Regions from separate parts of the Bacillus infantis NRRL B-14911 genome, predicted to be linked through region 1. Evidence: a T-box and tRNA genes for the amino acid it is inferred to sense, from the RefSeq annotation. Region 1 holds a T-box; the other holds one or more tRNA genes.

Region 1 (5,256 bases):
CTTAGACGGCTTTAGTCGCTACCACTAACACCCTCTGTTTAGCAAAATCTCTCTTAGACGGCTTTAGTCGCTACCACTAACACCCTCTGTTTAGCAAAATTTCTCTTAGACGGCTTTAGTCGCGACCACTAACACCCTCTGTTTAGCAAAATCTCTTCTAGACGGCTCTAGTCTCTATCACTAACACCCTCTGTTCCTCAGAATCCCTCTTAGACGGCTCTAGTCGCGACCACTAACACCCTCTGTTTAGCAAAATCTCTTCTAGACGGCTCTAGTCGTGCCCACTAACACCCTCTGTTCTTCAAAATCTCCTTTAAACGGCTTTAGTCACGATCACTAACACCCTCTATTCTTCAAATACTTTCCAGAAGGCCACACCCACACTCACCAGCACCCCATCGTCCCCTCAAAAAAAAGCCCGGCACGTCTGCCGGGCTTTCCTCATCTCGCATACAGCTTCCATTCCCGTGTTTTTTTATCAAACACAAGCTTGGCTTCACATTTTTCTTTTGCGATGCTTTCGTATTCTTCGTACATGTCGTCCATATTGGCAAAGTCGCCGATCACCCAGATGGGGATTTCAATCCGCGCGCGGTTTTGATCGGTCTGTCTGATGGAGATGACGGCGCCTTCCCTCATCATGTCTTTCATGTAGGAAATGGCTTCTTGCGGCACCGGCGGGAATGAACCTTTCTTCCGCAGGCCAAGAAGTGATTTTTCCGGCTTGATTTCGCTCAGCTTTTCAGGGATCAGCTGGCTCAGCAGGCGGTAAAAATCAGCCATGTCCCGGTAATAGGTTTTGTTATACCAGCCGTCATCATGGGCCAGATACACAAAGCGGTTGCCAAGATAGTTATAAAATGGCGCTTTCAGGTGCTCCTTGAGATGTCCCAGATACAATAACTCTGCAATGGTCTGGCCCGGCAGCTCGTTCAGCCCGTCAAGTTCTTCAAAATCAATCCAGCAGAAGTCGCCATAGTTGTAGACATCATCAGAAAGCAGCTTATTCAGCTTTTCATACGGAACATACTCCAGGAGCGTATGCCGGTTAAATTCCCCATCATCAAATCCATGCTTCAGCAGCAGGAGATTCGCCATTACATCTGACAGTGAACGGGCAAACTCCTCAAATTCAATGCCGTAAGACATTACGTAATTTTCCTGTTCATTTAAGTGGACATATATGAGATCACGCGAGCTGTTATGATTCTTTTTCAATAGCAGAACCTCCGAATAAAAATGAAAAAAGATGATTTCTGAGCCGATGGAGCGCGGGGCTGAACAGTTGTCGAAGTTTAATGCATCTTCTGATCTATTAAAGTGCACAGCCTGGCTTCACGCTTAAGCTGCCATGCCCGTCCGGATACAATATCCCTATTTTAGCAAAAAACATTGAAAACTTCTTAGTTTTAATAAAAATATAAATCGCTGTAACTTTCCAATTTATGGTGAACTTCACAATGCAAGAATGACGCTGATCATTCATTTGCCATTAAAGCTTCAGCAGATTGAGCAAAAATATGACCGCCATAAAAACTCTATTTTTCCTATTAAGTTTGAAAAATTATCCTTTAAAGGAAACAATCTGCCTGGCAGATACGTCTATACTATTAGCCGCTTTCTATAATTAAAAAACTAATCCGGACTTTCGCCAGAATCCACCCGCCTCCCCTGCAGATGTATTAGAAGCAGGGCGGATTATATAAACAATGGCCAAACCGAAATGAAACAGGGTGTATTTTATAATGGATCGTTCACTTAAGCCTTCCGACCGCTTCGACTGGACGCTGAGCTTTCTGCTGCTGTTATTTGCCATAGTCAGCTGTACAGCGATCTACAGCGCCCAAACCTTACAGCAATATGATAAAAATTTCTTGCTGATGCAGATTTTCTGGTATGGCGTCGGCGCTTTCATCGCGGGCGTGACCATGTATTTCGACAGTGAGCAATTCAGGAAGCTTTCCTGGATCCTCTATGCTTTCGGCATACTCCTGCTTGTCGCGCTTGCCCTCGCCCCTGACAGCATCGCTCCCGTAATCAAAGGAGCAAAAAGCTGGTTTGTCATCCCCGGCGTCGGTTCGATACAGCCATCCGAATTTGTTAAAGTATTCCTGATCATGGCTCTCAGCAAGCTGATCGCCTCCCATCACGAGAAATTCGTCCAGAAAACACTGAAGACCGACTTTTATCTTTTGATCAAGCTTGGTGCTGTGACCGCTTTGCCGCTCGGCCTCATCCTTGTTCAGGACTTGGGAACTGCCCTCGTCATCATTGCCATCATGCTTGGGATCATCTTCGTCTCCGGGATCTCATGGAAGATTCTGCTGCCCATCTACAGCGCAGGCATCGGTTTTGCCGCCAGCGTCCTTTACCTGGTCATTTGGGCGCCTGACGTTATTGAAAAATATTTAAAGGTCGATCCTTATCAATTTGACCGGATCTATTCATGGCTCGATCCCGAGAGCTATGGGCAGTCTGCCGGCCTTCAGCTGCTGCGCTCGCTCCAGGCTATTGGCTCCGGCCTTATAACAGGGAAAGGGGTCGGCGACAGGCAGGTCAATATCCCCGATAATCATTCCGATTTCATCTTCAGCGTCATCGGAGAGGAATATGGCTTCCTTGGGGCAAGCGTCGTCATCAGCCTTTTTTTCCTCTTAATCTATCATTTGACCAAGACGGCTATGGAAACCAAGGATCCTTATAATACTTATATTTGTACAGGGATCATCAGTATGATTACGTTCCATGTATTCCAGAATATCGGCATGACCATACAGCTGCTGCCGATCACAGGGATACCGCTTCCCTTCATCAGCTATGGCGGAAGCTCGCTGATGGGAAATATGTTTGCGATGGGCTTGATCTTCAGCATCCGCTTCCATCATAAAACCTATATGTTTTCATCCGATTCACAATAATCTTGCAATTTTTATACAATAGGATATAATACGTGTAATATTCAACGCAGCGATATAGTCAATCAATGATGAAGAGAGTAGTAAAGGGCCGTCCCCTGAAGCGATGCAGGGATGGTGAAAGCCTGCAGGGACCCTTTTATGAAGCGCACTTAGGAGATGCCGGGCCGAAAGTCAAAGTAGGTCCTGCCGGGGCCATCCCCCGTTATCATGTCAAGAGGTCCTATGGACAATCAGAGTGGCACCGCGGGTATAACAGGCTCGTCTCTTTTATAAGAGGCGGGCTTTTTTGTGTTCAATTACATCAACAAGAAGGAGAAAGATCCCATGATCAAACTGAAAGCAATCTTTACTGAAGCGCTTTGGGAACTGTTTGAAGACCGGCTTACAGCTGCTGAGCTTGCCGGCTTGATTGAAGTGCCAAAGAATACGGCGCACGGCGACCTGGCATTTCCCTGCTTCACCCTTGCCAAAAAAATGAAGCAGGCCCCGGCAGTAATCGCTGCTGAAGCCGCCGGAAAGCTGCAGCACAGCCTCATTGACCAGGCAGAAGCACACGGCCCGTACCTGAATATTTTCTTCTCGAAGGAGAAAGTTGGCTTGGAGATCCTGCAGTCCCTTCTTGAAGCCGGCTCCCTATACGGCAATAGCAGCGTAGGCACAGGAAAGACTATCACTATTGATTTCTCAGCCCCCAATATTGCCAAGCCGTTTTCAATGGGCCATCTGCGTTCAACCGTTATCGGGAACAGCATCAGCCTGATAGCTGAAAAATGCGGCTATGAGGTTATCAGGATCAATCACCTCGGAGATTGGGGAACCCAATTCGGCAAGCTGATTACCGCCTATAAGAAATGGGGCACCCCCCGCACTGTAAAAGAAAAGCCGATCGCTGAACTATTCAAGCTTTACATCCGTTTCCATGAGGAGGCAGAGAAAGATCCTGATCTCGAAAACGAAGCGCGCCGCTGGTTCCGGGAGCTTGAACGGGGTAATGATGAGGCTTTTGCGCTATGGAGCTGGTTCAGGGAAGAATCATTAAAAGAGTTCAACCGGATCTATGAACTTTTGGGCATCTCTTTTGATTCCTATAACGGAGAGGCCTTTTACAACGATAAAATGGAAAAAGCCGTAGAGCTCCTGCAGTCCCGGAACCTCCTGACTCAATCCGAGGGAGCAGCAGTGGTCACCTTGGAAGAACATGGCCTCCCACCCTGCCTGATCAAAAAATCGGATGGAGCAACCCTTTATGCAACCCGCGACCTGGCCGCAGCCATCTTTCGGCAAGAAACCTATCGCTTCTCTGAAAGCCTGTATGTCGTCGGCCAGGAGCAGTCCGTCCACTTCAGGCAGCTGAAGCTTGTTCTGAAAAAGCTGGGCTTTCAGTGGGCAGAAAATATGCATCATATACCTTTCGGGCTTTATCTGAAGGACGGCAAGAAAATGTCGACAAGGAAAGGCAGGGTCGTCCTGCTTGAGGATGTTCTGAATGAAGCGGTCGAGCTTGCTTATGAGAATATCTGCCGCAAGAATCCTTCTCTTGAGCAGAAGGAAGAAACCGCTGCCGCTGTCGGCATCGGAGCAGTCCTTTTTCACGACTTGAAAAATGACCGCCTCAACCATATTGATTTTTCTCTGGAAGAAATGCTTACATTTGAAGGTGAGACCGGCCCTTATATCCAGTACACAAATGCAAGGGCAAGCTCCATCCTTCAAAAGGCCGGGACAGCCGGCAGGATGGAGCAGGGGCTCAGCGACCCTTACAGCTGGGATCTGCTCAAGCAGCTCAGCCTCTTTACCGGGAAGATTGAAGAAGCCCATAAGCATTATTCGCCTTCAGTGATTGCCAAGTATATCATCAATGTGGCACAGAGCTTCAATAAATATTATGGGCAGATCCGGATACTGGACGATACGCCGGGGCTTGAGACAAGACTCAGCCTGGTCCGGGCTGTATCCCTTGTCCTTGAAGAAGGGCTGCGGCTGCTTGGGATTGCGGCGCCAAAGAAAATGTAAAAAAAGAGGAGGGCAAAGCGCCCTCCCCTCCTGCCTCTATGCCTCCGCTTCCTTCTTCCTGATGATCTTCGACAGTGACAGGAAAAAGAAATAAGTAATAAATAGGCTCAGCAGGACAATGCCGATCAGATTGTGATGGACCAGCTTGAAAACGACGCTTAGGAGAGTCGCAATATACAATCCTGAAAGCAGCAGGCTGATGTCCTTATTTTTATAAAAATTGGTCAGCCATGCGCCGGCCTGGGATCCGACAAGGCCGCCGGCAACAAGCAGGATGGCAGTCAGATAACTGATCTCCACAGCAGATGCATACGACAGGAATCCA
Region 2 (5,256 bases), 1.2 Mb from region 1:
CTTTTGATGCTGGCATCTGTCAATTGGTCACCAAGCAGGATCACCTTCAGATGCCCAAAGTCAAGTTCCTTATCGACTCTTGATTTGATGATTCTTATCGCCTCTGATATCGTTTCAGAAGTTTCTGTTACAACCACAAAGCGGCTGTCATCCGACCTTGTGTCTGCCGTGGGGATGGCAAGCTTCAATGATACTTTGATCAGATCCCCTCCTTCCTCGGACTTATCTATTCCCATTGTCACAACAAAAAACCGATTATCTATATCCTTGAATCCGCAGCCTCCAACAAACACTAAGAGAACGAAAACAGCCGGCAGCAGCCATTTCTTCATTTGTTTTTCCTCCTGGAGAGCAATATAAACAGGACAACCATAATGTACTCGCTCGGCATGCGGATGTTCATCCACCATATTGTAAAGACAGACATATTCTCTTCATTGACAAGAAAAACGCCAATAAAAAACAATGCAGCAAACAGCATCAGCGGAAAATTTGTTGAAAGTGCACCCAGTTTAGTTTTATTCTTATGCATTTTAAGCAGGAAGACACTTTTAACCAGTGCCTGGGCTACATGCCAGTGAACCACAACATTCATCAGCGAGATTCCTATGTAGATCAGGATGAAAATGTAGAATGCCCTTTCAACAAAGGCTAGCTCCATTCTGACTGCATCAGCACTCGACAGCCAGGGATATTCCAGATCGCCCACTCCTTCAAACCCAAAAGTGCCAATTGGAACGAAGTACGTGGTTGCTAGCACTGCTGCTCCTGCAGGCAGGGTCAGCAGAAAGAAGCGCGGCTTTACCTTCCCCTTCATGACTACATTGAAGATGACTAAATTTGCGTATCCGGAAAAGACATATGTTGCAGCAGATACTGACTTCCAGGTCGGCATTTGCCACAGGTGTGTCGCTCCCTCTTTAATGTCCAGCCAGCTCAGCGATCCGCTGAGATAAATTTTAACAAGAAGCAGCACAGCAAGCGGCCCGTTCAGAATGAGGATGATTTCCAGGAGGTACAGCACCTTTTCTGGCTTAGAAGAAGCCGCCCATACAACAAATAGCAGAAAGAAAAGCGCTATCTGCCATTTCTCCATGTCAGGATTGATAAATCTTTCTGTAATGTCCGTAAAAGCGTAAAGTGTGATCAGGCCAGATGCCAGCCAAATGACGGCCAGATATAGGATAAGCGGCTTCCCTGCCCAGCCGGGGATGAAAGAGTTCTTTAGAATCTGCGGCAGACTTTTTCCTTCAAATCTGCCCATTGCCCTTGAAAAGAAATAAGCTCCGATCACGCCAAGAGGCAAAGCAACCGCCATGGACATCACCGCTCCGCCAGTACGTTCCTCAATCAGCATCTTTGGAACAAAAACGATGATATTGGCAAGCATATTTAACAAAATCAGATAATAAAAATAACGGCTAGTCATTCGGACCTCCTCGCTTCTACTGTTTGCTGCCTTCGCCAAAAAACATTTTCAGATACGGCTTTCCGAAGCTGTCCAATCGTACGAGGAATAGAAGCAGGCCCATCAGGCCAATCACCAGGCCAATCATGCCGGTCATGGCAGCCAAAAGAAGGATGACATATTTCATGACCCTCATCGAGAAGCTCATTTCATTGATTGGAATCACAAAATTGGAAATGGCCACAGCTGAGACGATGATAATCATGATGTTGGACACCAGCCCTGCCTCCGTTGCAGCCTGTCCCAGAATCAATCCTCCAACCGTCGTTGCTGTCGAGCCGATCGATTTAGGGAGCCTGATGGATGCTTCTGTCAGCAGCTCCATCATAATCAGCATGAACAGCACCTCCAGATAGGAGGGATAAGGGACTGATGACCGGCTCCCCGCAATTCCCAGTGCAAGCTGGACCTGGAAGACTTCAGGGTTATAAGAAGTAATGGCCACGTAAAGTCCAGGGAGCAGCAGACTTATAAACAGGCCCAGATACCGCAGGGTGATCAGAAATCTAGAAACCCAATAAGGCTGATACAGGTCTTCCATAGAGCTCATAAAGTCGAAAAAAACGGCCGGCAGAATCAGGCCGAAAGGAGATCCTTCAATAAGGATGACTATCTTTCCCTGTGCAAGATTAAGGGCTATGCGATCAGTCCTCTCAGTGATCATGAACACAGGAAAGAGCGTTTTTTCCCGCGGCGTCAGCATTCTATGGATTTCCCCTGCTGACTGGACGATTTTCTGTGAAGCTTTGATGCTTTCTATTTTATCTTTTACCCCCTGCAGGATGTCTGCCTCAATCTTTTCCTTGTCATAGAGAAGCAGAAGGCCCAGCCCGGAAACAGAACCTATTTCATTTTCTTCCACCGTCAGGCTTGTCTTATGATAGCGGTGGCGGATGATATTTAGATTTGTACCCAGGTCTTCGCTCAATGCAGTCTGTGGTCCCTGGATGGTTGTTTCGACTGTTGCATCCTTGACTCCCTGGCTTATATATTTCTTTAGCTGCAGAACATAAAAAGTTTCCCTGAATAAGAGGATCGCCGAGCCCCTCATCAAATCCTTCAGAGCCTGCCCTCTGTCCTCAAGCTCACTGATACCGGACAGTGAACAAATATATTTTTTATATCCTGTTTCATCCTGCAGCTGGAAAAAAGGCTTTACAAGCTGCTCCTGGATTTTGTCAGTATCGCATATACTTTTTATATAAAATAAATAGACAGAAAAACTCGCCCCTTTTAGCTCCTGAACGGCTGTATCTGATGCATGGCCAGCCTTCTCCTTTAAAAAACGGAGGAGCTCTTCCCTTTTATTGCCGCCCTTGAACATCTCTTCACCAACCTACTTAAGAAATATCCACTATTGTCCCACTGCAAGGAAAATTCATGCAGAAAAAGCCTTTCAAAAAAAAACAGGATTTTTTTTCGATCATTATTGACCAACAGAGAAAAAGGTTATATAATAAATAACGTTGTCCCAGTAGCTCAGCAGGATAGAGCAACAGTTTCCTAAACTGTAGGTCGGGAGTTCGAATCTCTTCTGGGACGTATATAGTGAAAATGCCCGCTGCATATGCAGCGGGCATTTTTTATTGCTACTGAAAAAAAATCAGCCTGTTCGTTCTGAGGAAATATATCATTTTGCACCCCTCCCCCTTCCGTCAGCTGCACATTGAAATTCTCCTCCCGGTTTTTCACTTCTGAAAAAGGGTAATGTACTATTACACAATCATCAAGGAGGTTATATTCATGGCTGAAACAAATAAACACCAGGACAATGACTCAATTGAACAGGAAAAGAAGAAAGAACACAACAAAGATATCGAACCGCAAAGAGAAGGCTCCAAAACAGAAAAGAACCAAAAATAATCTCGTATAAGAGGTGATTTCGCATGGCAGGCGAAAAAGACGGAAAATACGAACAGCAGGATATGGACAACCCTGAACAATTTAAAACCGACAAAGAAAGCATCTACGATAAATTCAAGGAAGAGCAGAATGTTGATACCATTCCTCTTGAGGACTTAAAGCAGGAGCAGCACGAGGAGAAGATGGGGAGGAACACGAAAGATAATTCCTCAAGTGAAGAAAAGTATAATGCAGACTTCGAAACGATTGATAAAGATAAAATAGGAGGGGATTCTTATGACTAATAATGATGTGAAAGAAAAAGTGCTTAAAATCTTGGAAGATAATAAAATAGGAACGCTTGCGACTGTAAAAAGCAATAAGCCGCATACACGCTATATGACATTTTTCAATGATGAGCTGAAGCTTTATACTGCAACAAGCAAAGAGACCGATAAAACGGAAGAAATTGAAGAAAATCCGAATGTGCATATACTTATCGGATATGATGGCGAAGGGCTGGGAGATGCTTATCTCGAGATCGAAGGAAGGGCCTCTGTAAATGCTTCTGAAGAGCTCAAGGAAAAGGTCTGGAATGATCATTTAAAGCCATGGTTCGACGGTCCGAATGACCCGAATTATATCGTCCTTGAAATACAGCCGACAGACGTCAGGGTAATGAACAGCAAAGACAGCTCTTTTGAAGCTCTAGAATTATAATCTAATGAAATAGAAAGCAGGCAGCTATGCTGCCTGCTTTCTGTTTTCATTTAAATGCTTCCCATCCAATAACAGTCTCAAAATCTTCATAACGCGGCAAATAATAATCCGCGCCAGGTGTAGTATTCTGGAAAAGGCAGGTCCTGATGCCCAGCTCCTTCGCCGGAAGAATATCGAGTTCCCTGTCACCGATGGCAAGATCAATGCTGTTTTTGCCATGCAGATATTCATAAGAAGCTTTATGCGGCTTCCTGGGATATCCATCATCTCCGGCGACAAGATCGGCAAATAAAGAGGACATATTGTGATGCTCCAGGATGGCCAGCACATCCTCCCTCTCTTTATGTGTCATGATGACATTGCACCCGGCCCTTTTCAGCACATCCTTCACTCCTGGAAATGGCTGAAGATCCTGCGGCTTCAGACTTCTTGCCATCTTTCTTATATAGGAAATCTGCTCTTCCTTCAGGTTGTAATGGGTAAAGGCATGGGTAAAAGAAATCTTTAATTGAGACAGGATCTCTTCATGTTCTGCCTCTTCTCCCAGCACATCCTTCAGAATCCGTGTATAAGCGGGATATGTATCAAAAAGTGTACCGTCAAAGTCCCATAGAATATTCATTACTGCTCCTTTCCGGCTATTGCTTTGCTGCCGGCATTGATTGTATTCATAATCTGCTCAATCGGCTTTGGCCTGGAGAAGTAGAAGCCCTGCGCCTCATCACATCCGATTTCCATCAGGAATGACAGCTGCTCCGGGGTTTCAACGCCCTCGGCAGTGATTTGCATGCCAAGATGCTTGCCCATCGATACAATGGAAGCGACCAAAGCTTTATTATGTTCATCACTTTCCATCTGCTGAATAAAGGTTTTGTCTATTTTAAGCCGCTGGATCTGCAGCTCCTGGAGGTTGCTCAGCGAATTATATCCTGTCCCGAAATCATCGACGCTCAGCATCAGCCCAAGGTCAAGCAGCTGCATAAAAGCATCCCCTGCCGAATAGGCATCATTCATGGCCACCCTTTCTGTTATTTCAAGCTCAAGAAACTTCGGATCCAGGCCGGTTTCGTTTAAGATGCCCGAGACAGTTTCCACAATATCTTTTTGCAGGAGCTGCTTGATCGAGAAATTCACAGAAATGATATATTGCCTGCCATATTTTTCGTTAATAGCGGAAATTTCTCTGCACGCCTGCCGCAGGACCCAGCTCCCTATCTCGGATATGG

The links. A T-box is a leader RNA that pairs with one kind of tRNA and senses whether it is charged. The one in region 1 lies ahead of argS (arginine--tRNA ligase), so its partner is inferred to be a tRNA-Arg.
Region 2: it encodes a tRNA-Arg, which carries the amino acid that the T-box ahead of argS (arginine--tRNA ligase) is inferred to sense. The anticodon was not compared.

Annotation. Positions count from the first base shown of each region.
Region 1 is NC_022524.1:207,914-213,169, reverse strand. It holds gene N288_RS01220 (hypothetical protein) at 442-1,218, opposite strand; gene N288_RS01215 (FtsW/RodA/SpoVE family cell cycle protein) at 1,746-2,918, shown strand; T-box leader at 2,975-3,187, shown strand; gene argS (arginine--tRNA ligase) at 3,246-4,931, shown strand; gene N288_RS01205 (sulfite exporter TauE/SafE family protein) at 4,968-5,256, opposite strand, start outside.
Region 2 is NC_022524.1:1,453,172-1,458,427, reverse strand. It holds gene N288_RS07510 (Ger(x)C family spore germination protein) at 1-332, opposite strand, end outside; gene N288_RS07505 (SLC5/6 family protein) at 329-1,429, opposite strand; gene N288_RS07500 (spore germination protein) at 1,446-2,792, opposite strand; tRNA gene N288_RS07495 (tRNA-Arg) at 2,937-3,010, shown strand; gene N288_RS07490 (hypothetical protein) at 3,212-3,331, shown strand; gene N288_RS07485 (hypothetical protein) at 3,355-3,615, shown strand; gene N288_RS07480 (pyridoxamine 5'-phosphate oxidase family protein) at 3,608-4,030, shown strand; gene N288_RS07475 (HAD-IA family hydrolase) at 4,077-4,652, opposite strand; gene N288_RS24255 (putative bifunctional diguanylate cyclase/phosphodiesterase) at 4,652-5,256, opposite strand, start outside.